DNA from 2 places in the Hydrogenoanaerobacterium saccharovorans genome. Region 2 is predicted to be linked to the other one. Evidence: riboswitches for the same ligand, from Rfam matches in the RefSeq annotation. Region 2 holds a riboswitch; the other holds the start of a gene.
The links. A riboswitch is a leader RNA that binds a small molecule or an ion and turns the genes downstream of it on or off. The one in region 2 is predicted to bind cyclic di-GMP.

Region 1 (16,961 bases), on a different contig from region 2:
GATTATCAATCAGTTAAGCAGAGCGGTCAACTGTATCCGCGAAAAAGATATTGAGGGTACCAATGCCTCTTTGCAAAAATGCCAAAGAATCATTAATTATCTGAAATCTACGCTGAATTTTAAGTATGAAGTTTCTAGCAATCTTTCAAGTCTTTATGATTTTTTTAATGAACAGATTATTAAAAGTAACTTAAAAAAAGATACCCAGCCAATCGAAGAAATTTTACCGCTGGTGTCTGAATTAAAGGATACTTTTGCACAGGGCGAAAGGCTTTCACGTATGCAGCAGTAATTTGTTGACAAGCCTGTTTTAAAAAGAAAAAGTTCTGCAGCTGCAGAACTTTTTTCTTTTTACCTTAATTTTTGTAGGAAAGTGTCGATTTAAAGATTGAAGATAATTATGAATATCCGATGAAATTCGGGGAGGATAGATTATGAAACGATATTTAGCTTTCTTTTTGGCACTGGTTTTGGTGTTTACCGTTCCCGATGCAACGTTTAAAACAATGGCAGCCATTACATCCAATGTACCCGAAGTAAGGTTTATAGGCAGTGAAACAGCAACGGCTGCCGACGTAATCGAGGGTAACGGTGCAGAAGTGTTTATAGGCACATCAACCCAGTATACCATTGGTGAACCTCCGTTTATTATTCAAGATAAAAGCGGTACAGCTGTAACAGATAAAATTATCTATAATAACGCTACAAAAAGCTTTAGCACCCAAAAAGGCGCTGCAGGTTCAGGCATGGCGTCGTATTCCATAACAGCAAACTTTTTTGCCATTACTGCTACAGGCACGGCATTAGAGAGTTGGAACGGCGGCGCTATGGCAATCGACGTAACAAGCCAAAGCCGTATGGCAATCCTTGAAAAGAGTAGCATCAAAATTAAAGCAAAAGATGAGGAAAGCAACGAAGGCAACGTAATCTTTGAGGTTGTGGGTACGCCTACGGGTGCTTTTTCGCGCTATGTTTCCGGTGCAACGATATCTGGACAAAGAGTACCAGATGGAAGAGACCCTAAGCCACTTGAGGTGAACTTTTGGGATGGCAGCTCTGGGAGCCAAAAAACCGACATCAAACTGCTGCTTTACACCAAACAAGGTACTGTAATACCCAATTCTGATCCGGAGAAAAAACAATATAAAGTTACTAAAGACACTACCTACGAAATTGTATTCAGCACGGCTCCATCCAACCCGATGATTTTGCGTGTGTGGACTGCGAAAGCCGCTGCGGATCAGCTCGCAAAAGCGGTAGTAAACGATATTACAAAAAGAAACTATGTTATACTCAATAAAAATGATGATTACAGTTGGATTACCACCGATTTTAAACTGGCAACCGAGGTGCCGTATTTTGGTGCAAAATTTGATATTGATTGGGTATGGGAGCCCAATAAAGACGAGTCCTACGGAGCTGCGGCAATTGAAAAAATTGATAACGACGGCAGTACCGATGATCAAAACAAATTAATAAAAACGACACGTGCAAAGGTGCATAAGCAAGAATCCGATGTAAAAGGCATGCTAAAAGCCAAAATTACATGTCTTATCGACGGAAAGCCAGTTTTAGATGATAGCGGCAAGCCGGTTGAGGCGCTAGCAGACGTACCAATTATAGTAAAAGGCAAGGGCAGACCTGCCTATATTAAACTGCTAACACAGCAAGTTGGCGGGCAAGACCCTACCGACATTGCGCCCAAAGACCCCGATAAAATTGAAAATATACCTAAAAATATGGATGTTTACGATAACTCGGTGTCCGGTGCAGACAAAACTAAACTCCCTTATCGTTTTTATTCCACCATGTATATGGGCGAAAAAAATGCAGCTGCTGAGTATGTCATTATTTCTTGTGATGACCCCGAAGTACTGGATTTATTTTTAGATGGGCAGCCTGCTGCTTATGTTTACAACACCAAGGTTAACAACCCTAACCCTAAGGGAGTTGGCAGCCTTGACCTCGAAATCGTAGCTGCGAAAGAGGGTAGCACACGCATCGTCTTCGATTTTTATTGCAAAGGCTTTGGCGGTAAGATAGAAAAATACCAAACAATTACAACCCCCATTATTTCTGTGCAAGACTCAACACCGCGTAAGGATGCTACGCTTGCATCGCTTACCATGCGCCGTAATAACAGTAAGCTATTTGGTTTGATAGAGGGCGAAGAGTTCGATTACGGTTTTTCACCGGAAAAAACCCAATATCAGGTAGAAGTCCCTTTTAGAGATACAGACCAGGTAACTTTAACCCCTGTTTTAAATGATAAAAAAGCAGACAGAAATATAAGCTACGAAATCATTTATGAATATAACAGTGATACTCCGGTTGTGGATTCCGGCAATCCAGGCAGCCCATCTACGGTTAAAAGCGGAGACAAAATTACAATTAAGTTGCCTAACGAGGGCGATACTGCTACAGTCCGCCTTACAACTACGGCACAGAATCCATCCATAAAAATGATTTATAAACTTGAAATTACACGAGCTTATAAGAGTATTGATTCAACACTGAAAGAACTAAAAGTTTCAGACAGCAATGATAAGACGATGAAAAATTTGCTGACAGGCTTTAAGGGCGATAAAACAAGCTATGAAATATCTGTGCCATACAGAGTGAAGCAGGCACTGGTTGAGGCTACCCCCAATTTTATTGAGGCAAAAGCCGAAATAATCAGTCCCGAAGCAAAAAAAGAAAATTTATTCAGCAAAACTGAAAATTTAATTGACTTAGGGTATGGTGAAGGTGTTAACCCTACCAATATTAAAGTGTTGGTCACGGCGGAAAACAGCGACTATAAAACCGAATATCAAGTTGCGGTACGTCGGCTAGACCCAAGCACAATTGCTACGTTGGACGATTTGGTTATCACAGATAATGCCGAAAAGCCCATACCTTTTACGCCAAAGTTCAACAAAACTACTTTGGTTTACGAAATGAACATCCCCTATGCTACCGATAGCATTAAAATTAAAACAAAACCTACCGACAACACCGTCAGTTCCATTCAGGCAAGAGATATTCACAAAAGTAGCGATGAGCAAAAACAATGGGTAGACCTTACACCGGATGTTCTTTCGGCAAAAATACCTGTGGATTGCGGTACAGATGAAAAACCGGCATTTACTATTCCAATCAAAGTGACGGCAGAAGACGAAAAAACAGTAGTCACTTATGAGTTGGAAATCGTAAGGGAATTGCCGAGCGATGAAGCTGCACTTGCTTCGTTGGATATTGTAGATCAAAACAAAAAGAATATCGAATACGATTTTTATCCCGACATTATGAAGTATACCGTTCCAACCGCTTATGAGTCGGAAAGTGTTATGTTTACACCAAAGGCAGTTTTTGCTACACCGCACGAAATTACTATAAACGGCAAAAGAATTAAAAACGGCGAGCAAAGCCGTGCCTATAAACTGGAAAAATATCCTAACATAACAAAGTTTGAAGTTAAAGTAACAGCCGAAGATCAGAAAACAGAGAAAACTTATCTCTTGGATATTGCCAGAGCGAAACCCAGCTCCGATAACCTGCTGAAAAGTTTAGCAATAACAGGGCTCAAAGAGTTTAAGCCTGTTTTTGTACCAAGCAAACAAAACTATAAAGGCTCTATTGCAGATGGAGGTAAATCGGTTGTTGTGACTGCTACAGCCAATCACCCCTATGCAATTATTAAAATTAACGGCAAAAAAGCTGAAAGCGGCAAGCCCTTTGAAGCAATTGATGTTGTAGAGGTCGACAGCGAAATCAACATCGAGGTTATCGCACAAAACGGTACGGATAAGCGCGTTTACAATGTGAAATTGACCAACGAAAACCTAATTGATAAAAGCAGTAATGCCGACCTACGCAGCTTAGAAGTTAAAGAAGGCTACATGTCGCCCGAATTTAAGCCATCTATTTCCACATACGAAGTATCGGTGAAAGATGAGACCTCGTTTGTCGATATTATTCCGCGTGCCGATGACAGAATGGCGAAGGTTCGAGTGCTGGCGGGTACCAAAGAAATTGGTGATGACGACGGAGATTATTCTGAAGCAATCGAAAACGGCGAGAATAATTTTACCGTTGAGGTTACATCACCCGATAAAACTAAGGTGAAAGAATATAAAATCAATGTTTTCCGCGGTGATGAGGAAAAGCAAGGCTTGCTAAAACCCATTACGCCGGATATAATTGATTTTAAAGGTTCCGACAATATTGTAGTGGATATTACAAAATACCCAATAGTATCCGCTGAAGTATTCAACGAACTCAAAAAGTATCCGAAAAAAGTAATTACTTTTGTGGGCAACGATTATTCATTGCAGTTTAAAGCGCGTGATATCAAAAAGTTGATTCCGCATGAAAAAGTGTACGACTTTTCAATGGCGTTTACTTCGCCGGATGAAGATGCGATTTACGATATTATGGATGAAAAATCAGCAAACGATAAGCTGGAACCGGTTATGGTCTATTTTAGGCATCATGGTCAGTTGCCTGCGCCTGCTGTTTTTACACTAAGTCTTGGTCAAAAATATAAGAACAAAAAATTGTATTGGCATTATTATAACAAAGAACGTGATAGAATTGATTATTACGGTTATTTCAATACCAATTCAAAGGGTACATTTGCTGTTCAGATAGACCATTTTTCAACCTATTTTATTACAATAAGAATTGTAGCTGGCTCAGAAAATAAGAGTGGTGCAAGCGGTAAAGCAAGTGACAATATCGGTAATGTAAGCCGCATTAATCCAGATACAGGTAAAAATTGCGGAAAGATGAATACAGGAGGAAATCAGCCATGAGAAAAGTCTTGATTTCTGTTCTTGTTTTATTAGTACTTGCTGCAGTTGCAGCGGGCGCATACATTTTTATGGGTAACGCGCCTGCTGCTGAACAGCCCACAGAACCTGTAAATGTTGTGTTTAATGATATTCGCGGGCCGATGGTGCCGACAGGCTCAGAGGCAGATGATAGCTTTTACGAGGTGTCTCTTGCCTTGCAGCATGCCTACGGCCAAAATGAGGATACTGTTGGCTGGCTGCAAATTCCCAACACAGATATTAACAACAGCGTGCTGCAGTCCAATAACAACATGTATTATCTGCGGCGAAACGAAAAGAAAGAGGACGATATCTACGGATGTTACTACACAGATTACGCGTCCGAATTCGAAAGCAGACAAGCACTGTCTGCAAATACGGTTATTTATGGCCACAGCGATTTAAAGGATAACCCGGATGGGCCTCGATTTTCGCAGTTGTTTCGTTTTGCACAAAAAGAGTTTGCCGAAAAGAACCGCAGCATATTCTTTTCTATCCCCAGCGAACAAATGGAGTGGCAAATCTTTGCTGTATTCTATACCGATTTGGGCTTTGAATATATCAACCCCGATTTGGATGGAGGCAGTTTGACTGCAATGGCAAACGAGGCAAAGGCACGGTCTCTTTACGATTACGGAGTTTCTATCTATCCCAACGATAAGATACTTACCCTATCTACCTGCAGCGTTAAATACGGCGAGCGCCGTGACCAACGTTTTGTTGTTATGGCAAAACTGCTACCTGCCGATAAAAAAGCGGAGGAGGCAGAAGAGTTAAAAGATAATCCAAACCCGAAGCAGCCTGATTTTGCTTCGGAAAAATAAAGGGGGAGAATCATGCTGTACAATAATATAGAGTTTAAAGCAATGCAAAGCAGTCTGGACGCTCTTTGGATGAAGCAAAGAGTTATCAGCGACAATATTTCAAATTATGAAACTCCTGGTTATAAAGCAAAAACAGTCACATTCCAAAATGTGCTCAGTGATGCAGTGCGTTCAGAAGGCGGTAAAGGTAAATATCATTTTCAAGCTACAGTTGATGCAAATTCGGACACTTCTTCTCGTCCCGACGGCAACAATGTCAATATGGAAAAAGAAACAATCGAGTTGTGGAAGACCTATGCACAGTACTCATACTTGTCTCAAAAAATGACAGGCCAGTTTAAAAATATTCGTTACGTCATCAATCAGGCAATGAAATAAGGAGGTTAAAAAATGGGGTTTCTTAATTCGTTAAATATTGCAGGTTCAGCACTTACAGCTGAGCGCTTTCGTACCGATATTATTCTTCAAAACTTGGCAAACAGTTCAACAACAAGAACAGAGAACGGCGAGCCTTACCGTAGAAAACAGGTTGTTTTTGAAGAGAGAGGGATGACTTTCGGTAAAAGCCTTGAGCGAGAAATGGATAAAATCAATTCGGGCGGTGTAAGAGTAGCTGAAGTTATTGAAAGTCAAGATCCGTTTATTCCTGTTTACGATCCCACTCATCCTCACGCAAATGACGATGGCTATGTTATGATGCCAAATGTAAACAGAGCAGAAGAACAAGTAGATTTAATGGCTGCAACAAGAGCATACGAAGCAAATACCACTGCCCTCAATGTGGTAAAAGCAATGGCCCTTAAAGCACTTGAAATTGGTAAATAATACACAATAATAAAAAAACAGATTATACAATATAATCTGTTTTTTTGATTTTATTAAAATAATTTTGTTTATTAGTGAAAAATTGTGAGAGAATTTGTAAATTACAAAATATTTTTGTAATTATTTACATTTACAAAATTTAACTATATAATCCATAAAAAATTAACAATATTCATAAAATATGTATAATACATACATTATTTTGGCGATATCTAAGAGAAAATAAAAAATAAATGTATATATTGTGGCTATATTTAAAATTTTTTTTTACATTTTTTTATTATTTTTATCGACAAATATTGACACTTGCTGTTTTGTGGTTTATAATTTCTTTTAACAGCTATTTTTGTAAATAGTATAGACAGCTTAGTGCGCACATAATTTGTATAGTTTTCAGGTTTAGGCATTGCGTCCATGAATTCTTATATCAGTAAATCAATTTTAGATTTGCTTAAAAAGTGCACACGAAAAATATTTGAAATTAGAAAAAGGCAGGATTAACGAAAGTTAATTGCGCAAAGCTATAGGGTCTAAGTTCTTCGGAATATGACAGCCAGTTACCTACATACTTCGGTACTTATATACATTGTAAGTGCTTATGTTTGGTATGCACTGTTTTAGAATGAAAGAACTTGCCTTATATCTTCTAAATAATTAAGTAAGGATATTAGGTGGGGAAATGCAAATGAATATGTATCGAAAAAAGAAAAGTTGATTATTATCGTAATAAAAAATTATTATGATAGTGACAACTTTTTTCTTTGTTTTTTTTCATTTGACGAATTTTTATTACTTCAATATGGAGGAATAGTCATGTTTATCGTACCAATCTCTCAAATGCCGTCGATTGAACCCATTCAAAAAAGTGCGGCTCAGGTTACACAACCCGAAAACGGTGCAGGTATGCCGTTTAAGCAAATATTTGAAGAAGCGATTAACAATCTGCGCGAAACACAAGCACAATCTAACGAAGATGCATATAGGCTTGCTATGGGGCAGGCGGATGATCTTCATACCGTGGTAATAAACTCAGAAAAAGCTGCAACAGCGTTAGAGCTTACAGTTCAACTTACATCTCGAGCTGTTTCGGCGTATAACGAAATTATGAGGATGCAGATTTGATACGAGCTCGTAGCCCTGCGTTATTGTTTTTGTCAAAAGACAGAAACACAAAATACATAATTGATAGTTTGGGTGAAATATGGTTGAACAAGTAAAAAAGGGAATTCATACAACAAAAGAATACTGGGCAAAGCAAACAAAAAAGAAAAAGATAATTCTTGCTGGGTCTGCCGCTGGTATTATTCTATTTGCAATCATTGTTGCTGTTCTGTTTAATTTAGCAAATGTTCCCTATAGTGTTTTATATCCGGGAATGAGCCCAGAAGAAAGTGCAGAGGTTTTTGCAGCGCTGCAAAGCAGATCGGTTCCTGTGCAACGCAACGCTGAGGGCGAAGTATTGGTGCCAAAAGACCAGGTAGGTAATGCAATGTTGGATATGGCGGCACTGGGTTACCCGAAAACCACATTACCTTTCGATATTTTTTCTAACAATGCCGGTTTTACAACAACCGAGTTTGAAAAAAAACAATACCTGCTCATGAATTTGCAGGATAGAATCGAAAGAACCTTAAAACAAATGAACGGTGTAAAAAACGCCGTAGTTACACTGAATGTTCCGCAAGAAAGTACCTACGTGTGGGAGGAAGAGAAGAAAAAAAGCACAGGCTCAGTATCACTAAGTCTCCTCCCGGGATACACTATGGCTCCCGAAAAAGTATCTGCCATAAAAAAGCTTGTAGCATCCAGTGTTCCCCAGCTACTCCCCGAGGATGTTACTATCATTGATTCAGAGACAATGAAAGAAATGGCATCTTCAGAAGATAGTAAAGACAGCGGTTTGCTTGGTTTAGAAAGGCTTGGATTTGAAGCCGAAGTTGAAAAGAAAATGGAAGAAAAGGTTCTGAAAGTTCTTTCACTCGGTTATGGTCCGGAGGACTTAATGGTTTCTGCTACGGTGGTCATTGACTACGACCGTATGATAACAGAAAACATGCAGTATGTTCCCGAGACAAACGGAGACGGGATTAAGCAAAAAGTGGATGAAAAATACGCCATGGATAAAAACCAGGCGGCAAAAGGCGTACCGGGTGAAGAAAACAACACCGATATTCCCGTGTATGTCGATCAAGATGGAGACGGAACGCTCGACTACGTAGACTATTCCAAAAATGTTGATTATTTGGTAAGTTACATAAAACAACAGATTGAGAAAGATTACGCTCAGCTGAAAACGGCTTCCATAGCCATCACGGTGAAAGACAGCAATCTTACTCCGCAAAAAAAAGAGGCGCTAATCGAAACAGCTTCCAAAGCTGCTAACGTTGCACCAGAAAATATCTCTGTGAATAACTTTATAATAGATAACGGCAACGCCGTACCCGCAAGTGGCGGAGCAATTAACAAGATCTTGCAGTCTAAACCGTTCTGGATTGCGGGAGCAGTAGCAGTTCTTGCCCTGATTATCACTATCATACTGCTTCTTACCCGCAAAAAGAAGGTTAAAGAGGAAGAAACAACAGAGCAGGAGATGCCTGAAATTGAAATTCCCAAATTGGATGTTTCGGCAATGCAGAAAGAAGTTGACGAACACCGCAAAGCTTTACGTGAGCAAGCTAAGGCGTTTAGCTCGAAAGACAATGCAATAACCGATGAAGTGCGTGAATTCTCTCAAACCAACCCTGAAATTACTGCAGCGTTGATTAGAGCATGGCTGAAGGAGGGCGAGTAGCTGTGGCAGTGAGAACATTAACACCGGTTGAAAAGGCAGCAGCTGTCGTCATAGCATTGGGCGCAGAAAATGCTTCGCAGGTTTATAAATACCTTCATGAAGACGAAATTGAAGTTTTGTCTTTAGAAATATCCAAAATGAGTACCCTGCCTGCCGAGGATATGAAGGAAATAATTGAGGATTTCTACGGACTTTGTGTTACGCAAAAGGTTATGACCGAGGGCGGTATTGAATACGCAAGAGACGTGCTTGAAAAAGCCTTTGGTCAGCAGCAAGCACTTTCGCTGATGGAGCGTGTTTCAAAATCTTTACGTACAAAGGCGTTCAATTTCATCCGCAAGGCAGACTACAAAAGCCTTATGAATATTATTCAAAACGAGCATCCGCAAACAGTCGCATTGCTTTTATCTTATGCCAGAGCGGATCAAGCATCCATGATTATACAAGAACTCCCCAAGGATAAGCGAATTGATGTTGTAGAGAGAATCGCAAAGCTTGATAGAGCCTCTCCCGAGATTATCAACCTTGTGGAAAGAGAACTCGAGAAAAAGTTTGCCGCTATCGTCTCGGTAGATTTGATGGAAATTGGCGGACTCAATTATGTGGCAGATATTATGAACCATGTCGACCGCAGTACTGAGAAAAATATCTTTGATGAACTTAACAATAAAGATCCGCAGCTTGCCGAGGATGTCAGAAAGCTGATGTTTGTTTTCGAAGATATCACGTTCCTCGACAATATGTCGATACAGCGCTTTATCAGAGAAGTCGATACCAAAGACCTCGCGGTTGCGCTCAAAGCCGCAAACCCAGATGTATCTGCAGTTATTTTCCAAAACATGTCGAAGAGAATGCAGGAGACTATTCGCACCGATATCGAGTACCTGCATAATGTAAGGCTGCGTGATGTGGAAGAGGCACAGCAGAAGATTGTTTCCATTATTCGCAGACTGGAAGAAGAAGGTGAACTGGTAATCTCCAAGGGAGGAAAGGATGACATCATTGTCTAAGATTATAAAATCTGTTAATGCGATTGAAGATGGACGAACTGTAACACTCTGCGACGTTGACATTCTTACTTCAAATCTTAAAACAGATGATGCCGACCCTGCTACAAACCATAAGCAAGGCAACTTGGATATCGACGTACAGATTACCCAAATCAAAACAGTAAGCGAATCGATATTGAACCGGGCAAGAGCAGATGCTGACAACCTGATGTCTCAGACCATGGACATGTTGAGTACACAAAGAGAGGCTATGCTGTGCGAAGTAAACGAGCAGGCAGAGCAAATTCACAAACAGGCATATGACGAGGGAAGAGCCGCCGGTATGCTTGATGGGCTGCATTCTTTTGATGAGGAACTTTCGCAAATAAGAGCAGCAGTAGCGCAGTTGCAGGTTAAGCAGAAAGAACAAATTGCTGCATTGGAAGAGTCTATCGTTACGATAGCGCTTGATGTTGCAGAAAAAATCTTAAACAAACGCATTACACAAGATGAAACTGAGATGGAAAGCTTAGTGCGGGCAGCGATAGCGGCAGACAAAGGAAAAAGCCGAATTACCGTAGAATTGTCCAAACAAATGCCGGTGCTTATAGCATCCTTGCAACAAAAACTCGATTCGCTGAAGTGCTCAAACTGTGATGCAATGGAGTTAAAGGCTGCTGACCTCCCTGTAGGTGCCTGTCGAATCGAATCGGAAGACGGTATCATAGATGCATCCATTTGGGCTCAGCTTGAAAATTTAAAAGCCCAGTTAGAAAATATTGATTCTTAAATTTTATGATGATTCAGAAAGTGCGGTGATGGGATGGACCTTTCAAGGGTAAGACAGACAATAAAATCAGCCGACCTGTATACTCGAATGGGACGAATTGATAAGATTGTCGGTATGACCGTGGAAGCTACAGGCCCTGCATGCAATATCGGTGATGTATGCCATATCGAATATCAGGGTGGCACCGCACTTGCAGAGGTTGTCGGTTTTAAAGAAAGCAAGGTTCTTCTAATGCCGTATGAGGAAATTGAGGGAATCGGCTACGGAAGCCTTGTCACAAATACAGGCGATAAATTAAAAATTAAAATGAGCGATGACTTGATTGGCAGAACCGTTGACGCAATGGGCATTCCCATTGATGGCGGACCGCCAATCCAAGCAGATCAATTTTATTCAATTAACGGAACACGCTCCAATCCTATGGACCGCCCCCGAATCGACACGGTCATTCAAATGGGTGTCAAGGCAATAGACGGAATGCTCACCATTGGCAAAGGTCAAAGAATGGGAATATTTGCAGGCAGCGGAGTTGGCAAAAGTACATTGATGGGTATGCTTGCAAAAAATGTAAAAGCCGATGTAAACGTAATAGCACTGGTAGGCGAAAGAAGCCGTGAGGTTGTGGAGTTTATTAAACGCGACCTTGGCGAAGAAGGCGCCAAACGTTCGGTTTTGGTGGTTGCAACCTCCGACCAACCCGCTATGATGCGAGCAAAGTGTCCGCTTACCGCAACAACCATTGCAGAGTACTTTAAAGACCAAGGGAAAGATGTACTTTTGATGATGGATTCCCTTACCCGTTTTGCAATGGCACAGCGTGAGATAGGGCTCAGTATTGGAGAACCCCCTGTTGCACGTGGATATACACCATCCATCTACTCTGCAATGCCAAAATTGCTGGAGCGTTCCGGTAATTTTGAAACAGGTTCCATTACCGGTATTTATACCGTTTTGGTAGAGGGCGATGACTCAAACGAGCCAATTTCCGATACCGTTCGCGGCATTATAGACGGCCATATCATGCTGTCTCGAAAAGTAGCCATGAAAAATCATTATCCTGCTATCGAGGTTCTTTCAAGCGTAAGCCGTTTGATGAATGATATATCGGATAAAGAGCATAAAGATGCTGCGGCAAAAATCCGCAGGCTGTTATCTATCTACGAGGCAAATGCAGATTTGATTTCTATAGGTGCTTATAAAAGCGGCTCTAACCCCGAACTTGATTATGCAATTACTCGAATTGATGCAATTAACCAGTTTTTACAGCAGGGTGTGGATGAAAAATACAGTTTTGAAGAAACGGTTGAACAAATGAAACAGCTTGTTGAATAGGAGAGGGAACAGTGAAAAAGTTTCAATTTTCCTTAAGCAGAATGCTAAACTTCCGCGAGCAATTGTTAGAGAAAGAAAAGAATTCGTTAAATCAACTTCTTATACAAAAAAACACATTGGATCAACATATTTTAGATATAAAAGAGCAGCTTGAACAAGCAGCAACTCAATTGGAACAAAAAACACGAGAAGGTACAGTTATTACTGAATTGCGGTTGCTGACTTTTACACTCGAAAATGGCAAAAAACAACTTAAGCAATTACATAAAGACCAAATGCTGCTTAATTCAACAGTAGAACTTCAACGTAAATCAGTGGTGCAAGCTTCTCAACAAGTTACAAAACTTGAAAAACTAAAAGAAAAACAGTGGGAAGAGTACCAGTACGCTTTAGCAAAGGCAGAAGAAGCATTTATATCAGAGCATGTCGCATCTACGTTGATTCGACAGACCAATTCTTAAAGAAAAGGTTTGTCCATCATATTAATTTTTGCGAAGGGAGGTGAAGATGATGGATGTAAACATGTCCACACAGGCGGTTACGGCAAGAGATATTGCGGCTGGTAAAGCAGGTGTTTCGGGCGGGCAGAAAACCGGCGAGGCAGGCGGCTTTATGGAACTGATTATGCAACTGTGCGGCTCGGTAAAATGTGGCCAGCAGGTACCTGCGGCACAAGCTCAAGATGGTTTGCTCGAGGCATTTAAGAAAAAGATGACGCAAGAAACACCTACTGATGCATTGCAGATGATTGTACAAATGCTGATGATGAACCCTGAATTTGCAGCAGAAAATTTGCAGATGCCAGAAGACCTTTCTGCAATGACAGAACAGCTTGCAGCAATCGGTTTGGATGTCCCCCAATTAACACAATTGTTAAGTGCGCAGGAAGAACTTTCACCTGAAATGCTCAAGATGCTGGAATCTTTGCAGCAAAGTACACCTGCTTTCACGGTGGTTAAAAGCGAAGAGCAATCTGCTCAGCCGCAAATACAGCCACAGCAGGATGCTTTTGCAGGGCAGAACGAGTTCCAAAATGCAGTAGCCAAGGCACAGTCAATGATAAGCAGCAAAACATCTGCACGTGAAGTAAAAGAGGAGAAACCTCTTAATGTTGAGACCTTGCAAAAAGATGTGGATGCAGGGAAATATCTTGGAGCAGCAGTATCTGCGCACCCGAATGCAATCAGTAGCAATACGACAGTAGAACATGTTGATACCTCAAAAGTACAATCACCGCAAGATGTTTTTACTCAGGTAAAAACAGGTTTAGAGCAGGGAATTCAATCCGGCAAAAGTGAGTTTGTTATTAAACTAAAACCGGAGGGTTTAGGTGAAATAACAGTGCATATGGTATCAAACGGCAGCAAAATTGCGCTGAACATTGTTACCTCAAACACGCAAACAGAAAGGCTGCTCAACAGCGAACTTGTTAATCTCAGAAGCGTTCTTCGTCCGATGAATGCAGAAGTTCAGCAGATAACCAGCCAAAGCAACCATCCATTCGATTCCGCAACCTATCACCAAAGCTTATTCCAGCAGCAACAGCACCAAAGTGCCTATTATAACCGCGGCGGCAAAAACCACCCAGCTTTTCGTCAATTCGAAACATCTGAAGAAAGCGCATTTGTACCGCAGAATAGTTATACGGTTGGCACTTCAGCACTCGATCAATATATCTAGCTGAAATGAGCAATTCTCAGAGAGGAGGAATACAATGGATTATACAAGCGGCGTCTACGGTACAGGTAATAATTCCTACAGCAAGTCAAGAACCAATACAGAACAAGCAAAAGAAGCAAAAAAGAGCGGACAAGCAATTGATGCAGTTTACGCCGACCCAAAAGAAAAGCAGGTTTCTGTAGATAATTTTTTGCAGCTTATGATTGCCCAGCTAAAAAATCAAGATTTTACAAACCCTGTTGATGACACGCAGTATGTTACGCAGCTTGCCCAGTTTGCAACAATGCAGCAGATGCAAGAGCTGGCGTACCATTCAAAATCAAACTTTATGATGTCTTTGGTGGGTAAGGATGTTACGGTTGCAAAGTTATCCTACGGCGGTAAAGTAGATAAAGTGATTGCACCGGTTGAGAAAATTTCTTTTGTTGGCAATGAGTTCAAGATTTTCGTTAAAGGAAAAGAATACAACATTGACCAGCTTATGGAAATTCACGGAACACCAACGGAAGAAAGTAGCAAACCACAGGTAGATCCTTCGAAATACACGATACTTCCCAAAAATAAAACGGATAAATCGGTAGAGTTGGAATGGCCTGTGCCTACGCAAGATGAATTGATAGCCTCTAAGCTCAAATACACCGTTTATTACTCTACCGGCTCTGCATTTGATACGGTGGAAGAAGTAAAATCCGGTATCCGCTTTGGCGAATCAGAGCGCAGTGGTTTAACAAAAGAAATTATCACAGATCTTGAACCTGATACCACTTACTTTATCAATGTTATTGTTAAAGACGGTAACGGCCAAGAAACAGTTTACCAAAAGGCCACAGTTGCCACAAAAAAGAAAGGTGAGTAACAGTATAGGAGGCTGAGACAGGTATGGATCCTCTTTTTTACAACCGATTTACTGTTGTCACAGGTACTCCTCAAACGCCTGCAACTCACGACAATCAACCAAAAACAGGTTCTCAACCAGAGGGAGTATCGTTTCGCGACATTCTGCAGCAGCAGATTAGGGCGAACAGCAGTTTAGAATTTTCAAAGCATGCAGTAAACCGTGTGGTGCAGCGCAATATCGATATCTCTGAAAGCAAAATGGCTCGCCTAAACGAGGGCGTTCGTATGGCAGAAGAGAAAGGGCTTAATGAGCCGCTTATACTTGTAGACTCCACAGCGTTTATTGTAAATGTAAAAAACAATACAGTTATTACAACTGTAAGCAGCAACGATTTAAAAGGAAATGTATTCACCAATATCGACGGTACCGTAATTATTTAGCCGGACCTTTTTAGGAAGCTAAAATTTCATCTTGACTGACTGATGGATGAAACGGTATTCAAAAAAAGGAGAGTAATCAGTATGGTTCGATCCATGTATTCGGGCGTTTCGGGCATGAAAGCCCATCAAACCAGAATGGACGTTATCGGTAATAACATTGCAAACGTTAACACATACGGGTTTAAAGCAAGCCGTGCATCTTTTAAGGATGTTTACTATCAAACTATGAGCGGCGCATCGGCGGGTACAGCAGTACGCGGTGGTACCAACGCAAGCCAGGTAGGCTACGGTTCTAAAATAGGCAGCGTAGATGTTCTGCAAACAAGATCTACCCTGCAGATGACCGACAACGGTATGGATGCCGCCATTACAGGCGAGGGCTTTTTTCAGGTGCAGGATCCCGACGGCAACACCTTTTATACCAGAGCAGGTTTGCTCAATGTCGACTCGGCAGGTAACCTTGTAGATTCTAACGGTAACTTTGTGTTGGGCGTTTCGGGCAGCCCGCTTGGTAAAGCACCTTCCAACGAAAAAATTCAACTGATGATTCCGTCCGTTCCGCCTACCCCTGCAAACGTACAAGAAATCATCAACGGTGTTAAATTTACATTCAATGCTCAAAATTCCACCAAAGACGGCAACGTCACCTTTAACTTTATGACAGATGACAGCCTCCCCGGCGGTGTTGATGTCAGCGTACGTAAAGATGAAATGACATCATCGGCTATAACCGTTCGTGTAAATAAAAATGCCACATTTACGAGTATGGATGATTTTACAGCAAAAATGAACGCTGCAGTCACCGAGGCAAACGGAGGTAAACCTCATCCGGGCGGAAGCTTCAGCATTACTACCGACCCTGCTACAGGGTTGTTCCCGGCTGGGGGATTGACCGGTGCAGAGCTTGTCGGCAAGGATTTTGATGTAAAAATGGGCAGCCTTGTAGGTATTCCGAATGAAGGTATCTTTGGCGGGATGAAATTTAAAGGTACCAGCACCAGCCCGATGTTTGATTCTACCGGAAACATGACATTCGCTGCAACTTACACCTCTCCCGCCACAGCAACCGACCCGGAGGGATGGAAAATTACTGCAACAGATGCCGCCGGTAAAGTCTATACAGGCCATGTCACCACACTGATGACGGGAGCCGGTTCGGTACGTTTAAAGGCAACCGCACCAACAGATGACGGCACTTATTTGGAAATGACTCATCCCGGACTGAACGCCATGAACAAAAAATATAACGCAGATAATGGTAAATTACCCGAAGATCCTATTTCTGGTGGGGATAGTTTTGCTGCTCCGGCAGGTGGTATTACGGCAAACCCCGCTAAAAAATCCAACGACCTTGGACTGATGAGCAAACCCATTGTGCTTGCAAACGGTACAGAGGGCGGTGCGCAAACGGTAGCCGATCTTTCCAGCATCGCAATCGGTGCAGATGGCGTAATCGAAGCGGTTCATCCTGTACACGGCAGGCTTCAGCTTGGCAGGTTGGATATTGTAACTTTTGAGAACCCGCAGGGTCTTGAACAAGTAGGTAACTCTTATTTCTCCGCTACGGGTAACTCGGGTACAGCAAACTACTGCCAACCCGGTACTTCAGGCTCGGGCGCATTGGCTGCAGGTTCGCTT
Region 2 (16,961 bases):
AATAATAGATAAAATTACAAGGAGGTATATTATGGCTCACGGTAAAATGGTAAAGACAATTTCGGGTATTCTTGCGCTTTCAACCACAATGTCTGTACTCATGGCAAACTTATCGCTTACAGCTTATGCCTCAAGCAGTGTAAAAATTGATTGGAATGATGAAAAACAAGTGATTGACGGGTTTGGTGCAGCGCAGGCTTGTGATGTGTATGCAGACCAAATCTATAACTTTGCAAAACGCGACGAAGTAATGGATTTGCTTTTCTCTGAAGACGGCGGTATCGGCCTTTCCATCCTCAGGTGCGAAGTGGGCAGCGGGCTGAATATGCCCACCATTGAACCGCAGGACGGAGTTTGGGATTTTACCGGTGCGGAATCGGAACTTTGGGTAATAAACGAAGCAAAATCAAGAGGCATTGATAAAATATTCAGCACGGTATGGAGCCCCCCTGCATGGATGAAAACGACAGGAAAAATCACAAACGGGGGTTATTTGAAAAGCGATTGCTATCAAAAATTTGCAGCGTATCTTGCACAGTATGTAAATCAATATAAAGCAATCCACGATATTGACATTTATGCGGTTTCTATTGCGAACGAGCCGGAATATGCCGCAACGTGGCAATCGTGTTTATGGAAGCCTGAGATGATTACAACATTTTTAAAAAACAACCTTGCGCCAGAATTTGCTGCCCAAAATGTACCGGCAAAGGTAATTGTGGGCGAAAAAGGCTGGTGGAGTGAAGAAATGGTATTAAATGCCTTGAACGACCCGCAAGCTTGCGAGAGGATTGATATCGTGGGCGGGCACCAGTACAACGGTTCGATCGTGCCGTTTATGGTGTCTCAAAGCAAAGGCAAGCATGTGTGGGAAACTGAGGTTTCCAATACTTCTATCTACAAAAATCACATTAAAGACGGGGTTGGCTGGGCAAAAAGAATCCACTCTTTTATGACGGATGCAGAGATCCATGCATTTATGTATTGGCTTGGGGCAAGTTACAAAACCAATAACGAAAGTCTTATCAGGCTATACAACGACGGTACCTATGTACCCGCAAAAAGGCTTTACACAATGGGGAATTTCAGTAAATTTGTAAAGCCCGGATATGTAAGGATAGGGGCAACTGCCAACCCGCAAAAAGGCATTTATGTTTCTGCCTATAAAAACCCTGATACCGGTGATTTTTCGATTGTAGCTATAAACGATACCGACAGCAACGAACTCGTTCATATTGTCCCCGAGGGGTTTACGGCGGCGGAATTGACGCCGAATGTAACCAATGAAAAAGTGAATCTGGAGGAGTATGAAGCTATCCCCCTGCAAAACGGCAAGTTCACTGTATCGCTTGGCGCCTACAGCGTAACCACCTTTACGGGTACCGAAGGCTCTGATCCAACAGAAGAAAAGCAGTGGACTGTCACAGATGAATTGGATGACTGGTCAAAAGTGTATTCTTCTTCATCCAGTTGGATGCTGGAAGGAAATAACCCGTACGGCGCATTTGACGAAGACCCTTCCAGGGCAAGAAGAACCAGCCTATCCAAGCAAGAGATTGTGTACAAATACGATAACATTGCAGATTTTGAGGCTGAACTCTATTTTCATCTTGGTTTGCAGGGGCTAAAATTCTACACTTCGCCGGACGGAGCCGAGTGGGAAGAACTACCTTATAAAACTTCAAAATTCTTAACCACCGGCGGTGGATGGGAGAAATTTAAGGCAATGCCGGAGAGTGAATTACCGCAAAACACCAATTATTTTAAAATTGAGTTTGATTTAGGCGGTAAAGAATGGGATAAACACCTTGCAAAAATCAAGTTTTTGTGTAAACAGAAAGAGCCAGATGCCCCCTACGATACTTTGAACGATTGGTCGAAAGTTTATGCCCATTCCGAAAACTGGATGCTGGACGGCGACAAATCGGAGTGTTTTGAAAACGATACTTCCAGAGCACGCAGAACAACCGCTACCACGGAATACATCACTTATGCAGCGGAACAAGGCAAAAGCATTGCAAACTTTAGGGCAAAGCTGTATTACTTTCGCTCACACTCCGATAATATGAACTTTTACAGTTCATCCGACGGTACACAGTGGGACGCAATCGAAATGAAATACACCGACAGGATGGATACCGGCGGGTATTGGAACAGGATATACGGCATGCCTGCAACCAACCTTAAAAATTGCAAGTATGTAAAAGTAGAGTTTTCGGGCGGAGGGCTGTTCCCGTGGGATAAACAGCTTGCAGAAATAACATTTGATTTTGCATAACATAATCAGGCTGTTAAGGAAAATGCCTTAACAGCTTATTCCCCAACGAATCAATACCAATGATCTATATTTTCAATCCATAATCTTACAAAAAATCTAAAGCGGTTTATTACACAAAGAAGGTTTACTGTAAATAACTATTTTCAGCGTTTTTTTACTATTGTCCGTTGTGTTTTCAATTCATCAAAAAGTAAAATTATGGTATTGTTGTTAAAGCAAGTAATTCGCAAAAAAGTGATCAGTAACTGGTAGCTGTTAAAAAGTTGGGAGGTAAAAAGAATGAGTCAATTGAAAAAGGCACACAAAGTTATGTCGGTTGTCCTGTCCCTTGTACTTCTATTTGGTTCCACATCGCAATCTTATGCACAGTCGGCAACCCCGAACATCCGCATTTACAAAGCCTCGCAAGAACCCATTACAAAATTTATTTCCACTACAAACAACAATGGCTCCTGGCGTGATGGATTGGTCACCGGCAACGGCGAAAATGCCGTAATAGCCTCCTGCAACCCCACCTACGATATTCTGATTTTTCAAAACACAAAATTCAACATGTCCAAAAACGATTTGAGAGACACCCCCTTAATGGCACCCGCTCTGGATAAAATGAGGCAAGAAATTATGAACGGGAGCGGTTGGAAAGCATACACCACAGCCGAAGATGAAATTGAGCACAACCTTGGCTGGCTGTCTTGGCAGATTCAGTACGATTATTCGTTCCATCCGGGGCACCAGCTGAGAATGAACATCCCCGCCAACGGCTCGGTTACCAATTACAAACGATGGACCGATTATGCCACTGCCGAAATAGGCGTAGAGTACAGCGATAGCAACGGAGACTGGCTTAGAAAAACGTTTGCTTCGCGAGAAGACAATGTAATTATCACGTACATTACCCCGCCTACGGGAAAAAGTACGTTTGATATGACACTCAGCATCGATGCCATATCAAGCATGGCAAAAGAAAGCGGCAGCTACCCTAATTTGCAATATAAAATCATCGTGCCGCAAAGCGCAGATTACATTGCACAGGTAGCGCATTACCCTACCTTTAACAATGCCGCTGAGCTGAACAAAGGCGGTTATGCCGGTGTTACAAGCATTTTTACCGATGGTGTAAAGAAAAAGGTAACCACAGAAAACAGCGACTCTAAAAATGTAGGCGAAAATGCTAAGGTTGCAGTAACCGGAGCATCCAGAATTGTTCTGATTACAAAGTCAGACAGAGACGTTCAAATGGGTGAGCTCGGCTCATTTAGGGCAATGTCCGATTACCCGTTACTAAACAGGTTGTCAACCGATACACAAAACGTTTACACCAAGTATAGCGTTAACAACGTGTTTGATTATGACAGCGCGTTGCAAGCACATACAGCCAAACATACTCCGCTTTTTACAAGCGTAAAGCTCGACCTGAACGGGGATAGCATCGACCGTGAAATGACGAATGAACAGCTGTTGGCAAAACAGCGTGCTAATAAAAGTTCGCTGAACAAAGCTTTGCTTGAAAGAATTTTTTCTGCGGGCAGGTACGCCCAAATTTGTTCTTCGGGGTACAGTACATCACGCCTCGGCGGAATATGGACAGGCGCATGGAACCCCATGTGGCAGGGCGATTTTACCACAGACGCAAACGTTAACCTACAAATATCGGGTGTAAATACAGGCCATATGAAAGACGCCGCAGAAGGTTATATCAATTTTATTCTCCGTATTGCCGATGATTGGGAATACAATGCAAAACGGATTTACGGAATTGAAAATGCCTTAATGGCACCCCCCAGAACAGACGGAGAAAACGGCTATATCTATCATTTTAACAGGGGCTATCCGTTTAATGTGTGGAATGCGGGCGCAAGCTGGCTCCTTCTGCCGATATTTGAGTATTGGCAGTGCTACGGCAACCAAAATATTCCCATCCCCGCAGGGTTAGACCTCAACAACCAATCGTTAAAATCGGTTCTTGACTTATCAAATGACGATGTAAGCAGAATCGGCAATGACGGCTTTTTGGATTTGGAAACAGATATCCTTTTGCCCCTGCTGACAAAGCAAGCTAATTTTTGGAAAGGCTTTGTAAACCCCAATTTTTATGAAGATGCCGCCAGAAATGCTAAAATGGATAAAAACCACAACCAACTGGCATCGGGCGAGAAATATCTGCTGCTGCCCGGCTATTCACCTGAAAACAGTACCAAAGGTTCGCCCGTTGCCGCCAATGTGACGATGGATATTGCCGCTGCACGAGACGGGTTTGACATGGTAATTGCCATGGAGCGTGCCGTAAACGGCGAAAACAGCCCGGCTATTGCACAGTGGCAAGAACTGAAAGAGAATATGCCCGCGTATAAATACGATGAAACCGGCGCGTTGCGCGAATGGTCTTCCGATATGTTTGCAGAAAATAACAATCACAGGCATGTCAGCCACCTTTACCCCGTTTGGCCGGGGTACGAAGGGCAAAATAATATGGAGCTTCGCCAAGGTGCAATCAAAGCAATCGAAAACAGGAACAAATACAATACAGGTGACAATAAGGCAAGCCACGGCTGGATGCATAAGGCACTGGTTGCCGCAAGATTAAAGGATGCCAAACAGGTAATCACTTGCCTTAGCCCCGGCATTACAGGCAAGATTTATTATCCATCGCTGATGACCTCACACGATACCGATGGCGGTTCGGCATATTGTACCGATACTGCCATTACCACACCAAGCATCATCAACGAAGCACTGGTATTTTCTCAAACAGGAGAAATTGAAATTTTACCTGCATTGCCCGCAGACTGGGCACAAGGCGCGGTCAAAGGGATACTGGCGAGAACACAGGCAGAAGTGGTAAACCTCGAATGGAACACTGCAAGAAAGGCTGCATCTGTTACCGTTAAATCGAATAAAGCGCAGACAATCACATTAAAATGCGGTATTGCGTGGACACAAGCAGATATCACTGGCATCCCCCAAAACCGCGTGGTAAAAACAAACGATAAAAAAATACTTCTCACCTTACAGCAAGGCGAAACTGCAACTATCCTCTTTACCGAAGAACCGCTTGCCGTCAATAACAGTTACGCCATCATTGATAGCGGCAAGTTTGTTTCGGTAGCCGCTGCCTCCACACACGAGGGCGCTGGTGTTGAAATGCAGGATGTCATCATCCCCAACAAAGCATTGTGGATGGAAACGGTTGTCAACCTGGATCAAGCAGCAATCGATAATAAAGCAAACAATAATTTGCAGTACGGTAACCCTGTACCGGGTACATACTATGGATACACCAACACAGTAACCGGTAAAAATATTGATATCAACGACAAACGGTTTACAACCAATTACGGTAAAATAGCAACATGGGGCGGGCCTATCAACGTTAACGAGCCAAGCCGATATTTTCATCTTGCAGATGCGGGGAATAGCTATGTATCTATTCAAACCTGCTTTTTAAGATGGACGGGAATTTGGGATAAGTACACACAAAAAGTATTTACTTTAGATTCTAACGGGAATGTAGGCCATTGCTCGTCGGATACGAACGACGATACACAAAAATGGACAAAAGTGGTTGTAGGCGATAAAGTTGCATTTTTGAATAAAGGGAACGGAAAGTACTTAAAGCCCGGCAATAATGAAGCGGATGCCTTAACTACAACATTGGTGAACGAAGACACAATCACCATTCAAAAACATCAGGTATGGTCTTTGCAAGGCGATTCTGTTAACCAATGCAGAATTGTAAATTTCAACTCTGGCAAGGCGCTTGCAGCCCAGGGCAACGAGCTTGTACAAAAGGCACAGGGCGACATTTGGTCTATCGTTTCTGTTGCCAACGGGTTTAAAGTAATAGCTCCGGACGGCAGAGGGATAAAAAATAATGACGGTATTCTTGTTTTAACAAATTCCAGTGAAGCAACTGAATTTGCATTTAAAAAAGTAGACCCGTTATCCGCAGCGAAACAAGCAATTTTAAATCCTCAGCCTGAAGTTAAACCAAATATTGAAGACAAAGAAAAACAACCAATCAATCAGCCTGACTTTTTAGATTCCGGAATGGTGTAGCATACAGATAAGCAAAGCAAATTACTGTTTTCCCCCCATTTTTTCTTCCTTATAAGCACAAAGGCTGAGGTGATATCACCTCAGCCTTTGTCAAGTTGTAGGGTTTGCGCAAAATACATATGGCGCTACATACGCTTCACCTTTTTGCGGGTTAAAAGCAGCAAAACAGAAAAAGACACCAATCCGGCAACAGCAAACAACATTACAAATGATGAATCGCCTGTTTCAGGGTTATTTAAGCGCATTGTTGTTTGATATTGATTTACGAATTCAATCGCGCCTGCGTCAACTTTTTTGCCGCTAATCATCTTCACTATAGAAGATTCGATTTTTAAACTGCCGTCACCGTTATCCGAAACATCAACCGTAACAATATATTCTGTACCGTCGTAGGTGATACCTGCTTTGTCGCCTTGTATCTCACGAATGGAATAAATGTGCCTGCCGGTAAGGTTTTGATTGTAATAAATCTTATCAAATAAAACATTACCGTCAACATCGTTGAAAGCTGTCTGCAAAATCTGATTGTTTTCATCCGTTAAAACAAACTGAAACATTTTGTCAGTCAGTTTTGCCCCCTGCAAAACTTTCGTTCCACTCAAACTCACCGAGCCTTTTGCCGTATATTTCGAATGCGAGCTTTTTAGGATATAGGTATTGGTGAATATGGCTTTTTCTACATCAATATTGCCTTTTTTAATGGTTTGATTTGTGCTGAGAGTACCATCTCCGTTGTCAATCACATCAATGATAAACAGGTATACTGACTCATCATATTGATAATCGGAATCTTTCTGATCCGCCACTTCCGATACCTGATAATAATAGGTTTTTCCCATATCCGCCTGAGTGAATACGATATCATCAAATTTGATTTGACCGTTCTGAGCATTGCTCACCTGCTGGATTTTTTGAACAAGCTCGCCCGCTTCGGTAACCTGATTTAAAACAAAATGGAACTGCCCTTCGGTAAGTTGGCGACGGTTTAATACTTTTGTTCCCTCTATACTCGCAGCGGTATTGAATGTTTTATACGCATTGGCAAACTCTATGCTCGTTTTACCCGCTGGTGTAACAATGGCCTGCTGCGTATTCAGCGTTCCGTCTCCATTATCTGTAACCGACACACAAACAGTATATACCGTCGGATCGTAAGTGTATCCCCCTATCCCCTCATTCAGTTCACGCACGGTATAATAAAAGCTTTTGCCTGCATCTGCTTCGGTATATAAAATTATAGGGAAGATAACATTACCTTCTGCATCGTTTTTTACGATTACTCGTTCGCCCAAAGCATTGCCGTTGGTAACATCAATTTGCTGCAACGCAAAAGAAAATTGCTCTTTGGGGATGGCTTTGCCCGACAATGTTTTAACAGCTTTAATAAGGCTTGAGCCTGCTGCTTTGTATGCGTTGTTAAAAATCATCTCAGTTGCTATTTCTCCGTCGCCTTTGGTAATGGTTTGGGCAATTTTCAACGTACCATCTTCCCGGTCGTTCACATCAATTCTTACACTATAAACCGCATTGTCGTAACTGTACCCCGCTTTGCTGTCGTTTGTCTCGCTCATTTGGTAATAGTAGCTTTTGCCAATATCAGTTTGTGTAAAGGTAAGCTTTGGGAAAGATACATTCTCACCAATGTTTTTTACCGTGCTAATCTGCTTAATAAAAGCCCCATCGGGAGTAGTTTGATTGAGGATAAAAGAGAATTGCTCGTTTTGCAGATTGCGCCCGGATAAAGCCTTTTTCGCTGTGAGGATTACATCCGTTTCAGCAACTATATACGTATTGGTAAATTGGATGTTGGATGCATCTGTTTCTACACCGTTTACACTCTTTTTAGTGCTTAGGATATTGCCGGAAAGCTTGCCGTTATCTTGGTCGGTCACCTCAATCGTTACCGTATAAACCGATGGGTCATACGTGTATCCGGCAAGAGATGTGTGTTTTTCTTTGATGATGTATGTTTTGATTCCGACGTCTTTTTGAGTGAACCCGATGGGACTGAACGCAATGTTGCCTATATAAGTTGTGTGTTCCATATTGCGTCCGGCTTGGTTGCCCACCGTTTCAACGAGGGTTTCGCCGTCTTTCGTTTTTTCATACAGTTCAAAGCTGAACTGTTTTGCAGCAAGCAAATGCCCCAATACCTTTTTTTCGGCACTTAGCTGAATTTCTCCGTTTGCTGTGTAGGTGTTTGTAAATTTCGGCATTCTATCGGGTAAAAAGCTGCCGTCGTTATCGGATAGCACATTGCCCTTATCATCTTCAACCACAACTTTTAAAGCTTCACGCCCTTTGACATTGTATACTTTCACCACTAAGGTATGAACGGTTTTGTCAAAGCCATATCCGGGGAGATCGGCAGGCTTTTCTTTCATAGTAAAAGTCTTGGTGGTTACTAAGTATTCCGTATCATTATTTTCGAATATGTGATCATCTGTAAACTTCAAAATATCCTCGGCTTTTGCATTGTCGTTCAACGTGAATTCAACTGTGTAATCACCGTTGGATAATTTGTTTTTTGTGGTACCTGTCATCACTACATTAATTCCGTCCGTAATTTCAAAATCGAACGGGCGGATAATCCCTTTACCATCCAGCCTTTTAATTGCTCCGGGTTTCCAACTGCCTGTTTTGATAGGTGTATTGTAAAAATCCAGTGGCTCTGCATCCCCTGTGCCATCGGATGGTGCATAAACTGTAACAGGGGCTGCGTTATCGAGTAAATACCCGCTCGGAGCGCTCTTTTCGGTCACCGTGTACACTTCTCCCCTTGTAAGCCCGCGGAATATAACCGAACCGTTGGTTGCGGCAAGCGTACGAACCAATACGGGCGTACCCATCCCCCCGTTGGGCAGCCAGTGCAGTTCAAATACAGCACCATCTATTTTTTGGTCGTTATCTTTACTGCGCTTATTAACGGTAACCGAGGTTTTGGTTGTTGAACCGCCCCCCGCCGTACTGGACAGTGTCACTGTAGTTGTATCGGTATTACTTGGCACCGTCACTTCGCCTACAAAATAAGCGCTGTTGTTAATTTTTTTATTATCACCCAAAAGGCTGTCATCAAAATCCGTTGAAAAACGCAGAATATAATCGGTTTTGTTGTCAGGCAAATCTACCGTAAGCGTGTATCTGCCTTCCATCCCCTCACCTTCTGCAGGCAAATACGTATAACTAAAATTTGTAACCTCTTCCCCTTTTGCTTCTACAAGATTGCCTGTAATAAAATTACCGTCGGTATCTATGACGTTCTTGTATAGCTTAATGGAGGTTGGGTCCAGAGTAAGCCCTTTGGGCAGAACATCTACCACTTTTGTGCTGTCCATCTGAACTCGCCGTTGATTCAAGTTGATTGTCCATTGCACTTGTTGTTCTTTAATCAAAGTAATACCGGATTTACCAAGCACTTCGTTTTTGATTTCTTCGGTGTTACCGGTAGGCGGAGTAGAAATCGTGCCCGGCTTTAACCCTACTGCTGTAACTTCAGCAATGTTGCCTCTGCAACGAATCGTACCGTTCTCTTTAAAGATGGGGGTATTCAAAATATCTATTTCTGCTGTGAACGTAATGGTGTACTCATCGTTCACCGCTGCACCACTGCCGAAATTGACGGTAATAATGTTGTCTTGATAGGTTGCGGCATTTGCAATGGCATTCAAATCAAGGTTATCCCGCGCGCCTTTACTTTTAACAATTTTGAGTGTATCCGCCACATAAGTCCATTTTACTCCGTTAACGGGTGTAAATTGGGATTCGCCGTTTTTTCGAAACTCCGTAACAATGTTGTTTAAATCATCGGTTATTACAACATCACTTAAGGGCATTAAATTTTTATTAACGATAATTTTAAATTCTACTCGAGGGTTTATACCAACCTTGGTGGTGTTGCCGTTGTATTTACCCACTGTTTTTGATATAACACTGTTTTGAATCCAAACAATATCTGTATCTTCTCTGTCTGCAATTGCATTCCCCCCAGTATCCAGTAAAACGCATTGCACCTTGTTTGTAAAAACGCGGTTGAGGTTATCGCCGTAAATTTCGGGTTTTATCTTGGTTTTAACCGTAAAATTCTGCTGTGTACGCAATGCATTGGGGTTGTTAAAAGTAATGGTTAATGTCCTGCCATCCGCGCTTATTTCTGCCTTCGGCTCAGTTGTGCTGTTAATCTTCTGCTCACCCCAGTAAATTTCATCCGCTATATATTCTTGGTCTTTAGGCAAACTATCTATTATTTGAGATTTGCCGTAACTAGAATGATTGCTCGCCGCAGAAATTTTCCAAGTAATCGTGCCATTTCGTTTATCTTCTTCCAAAATCGCATTATGACTTTTGTCAACAAAAACATTGGGAACAGACACGCCAATTTGGCTTAAATCACCGGTCTCCACGCTGCCCTCACCGTCACCATCGGTTACATAGTTGGCTTCCAGGCTGGCGGAGTTGCTGTAAACCTGGTTCTGCTCCGTAGGTGAATCATTGATTAAAACAATATCGGTTACAAGTGTAATGGTTTGTACCGCATCAGAGGCGTTTTCTTTCCCTCTCGGCAAGTAAATTTTAAGCTGAGATGTGCCGTCACTGTTTGCAACCAACACCCCATATATTTCTTTGTCATCGGCAGGTGTATGGGCATTATCATAAATCGTTACTTTTTGGCTCCCTAGGTAGACTAAATTTTTATCCAGCTTAACATCTGCCTGCAGCAAGTCCGTAATAACGGCGTTGTACATAAGCTGCCGCGTACTGTTGGCAGTTATCGTCCACACTATTCTGTTGCCTTGATATAATGAACCTTTCTTTTTAAGCCAGTCGGGGGTAATTGTATGGGATGCCGTATTCGAATCAATGTCAACATCCGATGTTCCGCCGGATAAGTTTGCCTGATTTTGCACTGTAGTAGCTGTCGTATTACCATAGATGCCTCTTTTGGCAACCGTGGTAATGGTGATATTCTGATAATCTTTGCCGTCACGTCCGTCGGGAATCGTATATGTAATTTTACCCGTTGCATCGTCAAAGGTATAATCTTTGCCCTCAGTAAGGGTGATGTTACCGTGCTTGATTGATGCTAGGTCAAGGTAAGTTCTGTCGATTGTGTCTGTAAACACACACCCGCTGAACACACCCGTTTCTGGCATTATTTTTACATTCCATACAAGCTCTCTTGTTAGGTGATTGTAGCTTGATGCTGTTTTGGTAAGGGAAACAGGTGCGTTTGGTTGGGGCTCGGGTATGGTTATTTCAATTTCCACGTTATTCTCATTATCAATTGGGATAGAGATTGTTGAAGTTGTTCCTCCCTCTTCAGCACTTAAATCAAGTTCAAAATCAAATTCCATTTCACCAAATATATCAAACTCATTGGGGTTATCGATATAATCGGTAAAAGTCACTTTTATTTGCCACGTACCGTTTTCGGTTTTTACAAAGCTGTAATTCGCAATCGGTTCGTTCGCGTTGCCTAAAATATCTCCGTCTTTTGGGTTCTTGATGTTCAGTTTTTCAGGCAAATTTATAAGATAATAATCTCCCTTTTTTAGGGTTCTTTGCGGTTCTCCCGTTTGAGTATCGATATTATCATTGAGCTTAAATTTGTACTTGGCATGATATTTTTCAACTTTTAGCCCATCTTTAATTTGGTAAGGGGGCAAAAGTTCCAAAAACTCTGAGCTGCCCTTGAGCATGTAATGCAAAGTTAAGTCCCGAACAATATCAGAGTTTGCCGTTTGGTCTTGGTTTCGGTTCAAATCCACAATACCTGAATCAATATAGCCCGAGCCCAAGTCCGCCGGGTCAGCAGCAGTGAAATCTACTTCTCCTGAATCAATCGCTCCCGAATCCAACACGTTTGATAATTCATTATTTTCATCGGATACTGCAACTACATCAAGGGCTTGAAAAGCAAAAGTCAGTGCTATGGCAATGCTTAAAATAAGTGCCTGTAATCTCAACGAATATCGTCTTGATTGCTTCATGGTTGTTTCCTCCTAATATATCAGTTATATAAAAAAAGCAATCATCATTCCCATTTATGGGGAACAATGATTGCAGCTTGACGGCCATAGCAAATTATGCTTTAGACTCACAGCTTTGCGTCACCAGCTTTCGCTGGCTTTGCCTATTTTTCAGTTTTGTGATAAAGTTAAATGTTTCATAGATGCCGGATTGCATAAATCGCTATTAAACGCATTTTGAGTAACTATACAGATTTGATATTGTTTAAAATTTGTATAAAAAAACAATCATCGCCCCCTCTTTAGGGAACAACGATTGCAACTAGACTGTCATAGCAAATTATGCTTTAGACTCACAGCTTTGCGTCACCAGCTTTCGCTGGGTTTGCCTACTATTCAGTTTTGTAATAAAGTTAAATGTTTCATTAGATACTGTATTGCAAAAACCGATACTAAACGCATTTTGAGTAACTATACAAATTTGATATTGTTTAAAATTTGTATAAAAAAAGCAATCATCATTCCCATTTATGGGGAACAACGATTGCAACTTGACTGCCATAGCAAATTATGCTTTAGACTCACAGCTTTGCGTCACCAACTTTCGCTGGCTTTGCCAATATTAATTTGTTTATAATAAACTTTTTACGTAAGCCTATATTTGCTGAATTATTGATATTATAGAATATTTTTCAAGAAAAAGCAATAGGCAAATTACTATTTGTTTGTCATTTTAATTACACAAAATACAAAAGGAATTTTAGAGCTGAATTCGCTCTGCTTTTTTTACGGCAGATATTGACAGGATCAAGCACCGCGCGGTAAAGTTTGTTGTCATTATAATACTGAAAATTGTTTTTGTCTAACGAAGTATCTATGCAACTTTCATAACCGTCAGTATCGTTTTGTCCACCTCAACTGTGGGTAAATGTGCATTCCTTTTCTGTGCGCGGTAGAGTATGCTGAATATAGCGAAAGCCGAAAACTCTTTCGGCATAAAACTGAACCTACATTTTAAGGAGGAATAATGATGAAAACCACAACACGCATTTTGAGTGCCACGCTGGCTGGGTTAATGGCACTCAGCATAACTGCCTGCGGTTCAAAGGCATCCACAGACATTTCGTCATCCAATGCCGATTCGTCACAGGCATCCGGCAAGGTAGAAGGGGTTACGCTTACTTATGTCGTATCTCAAAACTGGGTCAATAAAGGCAGCACAGTCGATGACGACCTAAACAAAAAATTTGAAGAAGAAACCGGCATCAAAATTGATATGCAGGTAATTCCGGATGACCAGTACGTCAACGTGCTGAAAACAAAACTTTCTACCGGTGAAGTGCCCGATATGTTCATGGTGTCCGGCGGCGTAGGTGCACAGAAATTTATGCCTGAAAAATATTTTGCAGACCTTTCGAATGAAGCGTGGGTTTCTCGTTATGCTGAATACGCAAAACAAGGTACCACCATTGGCGGAAAAATCATGGGCTTGATGCGCTGGAACGTAGACGGCTGGGGCATTTTGTACAACAAAGCCATGTACGATGAAATGGGCATTAAAGTTCCCACAACGACCGAAGAATTTGCCACAGCTTGCGACGCGTTGCTTGCCAAAGGCATCACACCGGTATACGAAACCGGCAAGGACACATGGCACTGGGGCATTTGGCTGTCCAGCTACGGCCCTTATGCAGCCAGCAAAAACCCGAATCTTTATGAAAAACTGAACGCAAACGAAATGAAATTTGCCGATGTTAAAGAATTCGAAGCATTCCTCAACGAGTTCAAATCCATTTACGACAAAGGTTACCTTGGTCAAAACAGCCTTGCCAATCCCTGGGATGCCGCTTATGGACAACTGGGCGAAGGCAAAGCGGCAGGTTTCCTTGGCTATCAGTCCTATCAGAACGAAGTTGCTGAGAAATATCCCGACAGCAAAGCGGAAACATGGGAGATGTATCCCCTGCCCATCGCAGGTAACAACATGTATTCTCACAGTGCCGGCGGCAACATGACCGTTGCGTATAAAGATTCTAAAAACCTCGAATATGTAAAACAGTTCTTCGATTTCCTTACAAAAGCTGAAAACCTGAAAACATATTACGAAGGCCGCCCCGACCTGCAATCCAACCCATCCTTTACAGATGTACCGGGCAATCCAACTGCTGCAGGCAATGCCATGATGAAAAATGCAACCGGTGGCGAGGGCATGGAAATGGAATACGGTGTGCTGTACTGGGACAATACACAGGTAGGTGTTTACATGCAAGAAATGCTGCTTGGCAACAAAACTGCAAAACAAGTGCTCGAATCCATTGACGCGGACCGTCAGAAAATGTTTGACGCACAAAGCTAATCGTTTGTAAATTTGTTGGAGGCCGGTAAAAAATTTTACCGGCCTCTTTTTAGAGAGGGGAAGTCTTATGCAGCTTAAAAAAGTTTACAAAGGCTGGTATGTTCTGCCGGCGTTTCTTGTGTTCTTTGTGCTGTTTTTGCTGCCGAGTATCATTGGTCTGTTTTTTTCATTTACAAACTGGAATGTAATGAGCGACGGCATCAAATTTATCGGTTTTGAAAACTATAAAAAAATATTTATGGATAAATCCATGTGGCAGGTTTTTGGCAACAACGTATTTTATGCAGTGATGACAAGCCTGTTTAAGGGTGCCTTTGGTCTGCTTTTGGCACTTGCACTCAATCGCGCCATCAAAACGCGCAACTTACTGCGCACTATTTTCTTTCTGCCGATGGTTATTTCAAACCTGATTGTAGGTTTGGTTTTTCAGCAGATTTTACATCCGGAGCATGGCGTTTTAAACCTTTTTCTCAATGCGGCTGGTCTTGGCGCACTGGCACAAAACTGGCTGATTGCCCCCGAAATTGTAATGTGGTCCTGTGTTGCCATTGAGGTATGGAAGGCAGCAGGCTTTAATATGATTATTTTTCTTGCAGGCTTGCAGGGGGTGCCGCAGGATATGTACGAGGCATGTGATATTGACGGCGCAGGTGCGTGGCAAAAATTCAAGCGCGTCACCTTTCCGTTGATTATGCCGTCTGTGGTCATCAATATGCTGCTCAATGTAATTTCCGGCCTCAAGGTGTTTGACGTGATTTTCACGCTGACCAACGGCGGCCCCGGTCGCGCATCCGAAGTTATCAACATCACAATTTTCAAACAATTTTCTATGGGCGATTATGGTTACGGCACAGCGCTCAATACCATTTTGTTTGTGGTACTATCGATTATTTCTATTGCGGTAATTCGAATTTATACTAAAGATGAGGAGGATGTATAATGCGTGCAAAACAAAAAAGAGCCGACTTTCTCATCGGCGCATTGCTGTGGATACTCAGCCTTGTCATTATCGTGCCGCTCGCTATGATTATCCTCAACTCATTTAAGGATGTCACCGAGTCGGCTGTGATGAGCCTCAAGCTGCCCACTGCTTTCCATCCCGAAAACTATCTTGAGGTGCTGCGCGACGACAAGCTTGTGCGCTCGTTTTTTAACAGTGTGCTGCTTTGTGTAGGTTCGTGCTTTGCCACCACTGCACTTTCTTCACTTGCGGCCTTTGTGCTTTCACGCAACCGCAGCAAATTCAACCGCTTTATTTACATTGTGTTTCTGCTGGGTCTTGTGGCACCCATCAACTACATTACCACGGTGAAAGTGCTGCAATACTTACATCTCATCAATACCTTTGCAGGTGCAATTCTGCTTTACACTGCGCAGTACACCCCGTTTACCATTTTTATTTATTACGGCTTTATCGGCGGTGTGCCCCGCACACTGGACGAGGCCGCCATCATCGACGGCTGCGGCAGCATCAAACTGTTTTACCGCATCATTTTCCCCTTGCTGAAGCCGGTTACTATGACAGCGGTTGTTATTAATTTTCTCAATTGCTGGAACGATTTCATCGTACCGCTGTACTTCCTCAATTCGTCTTCAAAATGGGGTATGATTATGCTGATGTACAACTATTTCAGCCAGTTTATCAGCTCATGGAACCTCGTGTGCGCAGTGATGATTGTCAATATCATCCCGATTGTTCTCATCTATATTTTTGGCCAGAAATATCTGATTTCCGGCATGACCGCTGGCGCGGTGAAAGGGTAATGCTATGAACAACAAAAATTTTCATCCCATACAAAAAGTACCGCCGATTGCCCATGCCCTGCACCATTGGGACGAAGCAACCGGTACACTACGCTATGAATACAACGGCATGGATGTGCTTACGCTGCAAATACCGACAGGACACAATATTGGTTTTCGCCATGGTTCGGACGGCTCTATGCAAAGTATCCAGTATTGCCAGCAGATTTACGTGTCAAGCGATGTGCCGGTCAAAGCAATCGTTACCTTTACGCTAAATGCGGGTGCCATCAATTTGCGCCCGCACCGTGCACAGGCCGAGCAAGCCATTCTCGGGCAACTTGGTACACCACTTATTCACGGTGCCAACGGCATGTACGATACACAGTGGGATTTGCTGCTGGACTGGCATGGCTGCGATTGGCATTGGCTGTCAAGCAGCATCGAAACCACTGCCGAAGGCAAATGCATCGCACGTATGGAAGTTAGCTTTTCGCAAAAAGCAATGTTTATCAATCTGCGTCCGCAGTATTACCGCAAGCACCTTGGATATACCTATCAC

Region 1: another riboswitch for cyclic di-GMP. It lies ahead of fliE (flagellar hook-basal body complex protein FliE); the one in region 2 lies ahead of EDD70_RS12300 (Spy0128 family protein).

What each region holds. Positions count from the first base shown of each region.
Region 1 is NZ_RKRD01000001.1:1,253,722-1,270,682, forward strand. It holds gene fliS (flagellar export chaperone FliS) at 1-292, shown strand, start outside; gene EDD70_RS05885 (cadherin-like beta sandwich domain-containing protein) at 435-4,796, shown strand; gene EDD70_RS05890 (class B sortase) at 4,793-5,638, shown strand; gene flgB (flagellar basal body rod protein FlgB) at 5,651-6,016, shown strand; gene flgC (flagellar basal body rod protein FlgC) at 6,029-6,463, shown strand; cyclic di-GMP riboswitch class I at 6,944-7,028, shown strand; gene fliE (flagellar hook-basal body complex protein FliE) at 7,277-7,585, shown strand; gene fliF (flagellar basal-body MS-ring/collar protein FliF) at 7,665-9,254, shown strand; gene fliG (flagellar motor switch protein FliG) at 9,233-10,264, shown strand; gene EDD70_RS05920 (FliH/SctL family protein) at 10,248-11,033, shown strand; gene fliI (flagellar protein export ATPase FliI) at 11,067-12,365, shown strand; gene fliJ (flagellar export protein FliJ) at 12,377-12,826, shown strand; gene EDD70_RS05935 (flagellar hook-length control protein FliK) at 12,873-14,045, shown strand; gene EDD70_RS05940 (flagellar hook capping FlgD N-terminal domain-containing protein) at 14,080-14,901, shown strand; gene EDD70_RS05945 (TIGR02530 family flagellar biosynthesis protein) at 14,925-15,323, shown strand; gene EDD70_RS05950 (flagellar hook protein FlgE) at 15,405-16,961, shown strand, end outside.
Region 2 is NZ_RKRD01000003.1:7,668-24,628, reverse strand. It holds gene EDD70_RS12315 (carbohydrate ABC transporter permease) at 1-5, shown strand, start outside; gene EDD70_RS12310 (glycoside hydrolase family 30 protein) at 32-2,278, shown strand; gene EDD70_RS12305 (glycosyl hydrolase family 95 catalytic domain-containing protein) at 2,558-6,334, shown strand; gene EDD70_RS12300 (Spy0128 family protein) at 6,460-12,321, opposite strand; cyclic di-GMP riboswitch class I at 12,390-12,475, opposite strand; cyclic di-GMP riboswitch class I at 12,615-12,700, opposite strand; cyclic di-GMP riboswitch class I at 12,843-12,928, opposite strand; gene EDD70_RS12295 (ABC transporter substrate-binding protein) at 13,328-14,656, shown strand; gene EDD70_RS12290 (carbohydrate ABC transporter permease) at 14,724-15,596, shown strand; gene EDD70_RS12285 (carbohydrate ABC transporter permease) at 15,596-16,420, shown strand; gene EDD70_RS12280 (alpha-amylase family protein) at 16,425-16,961, shown strand, end outside.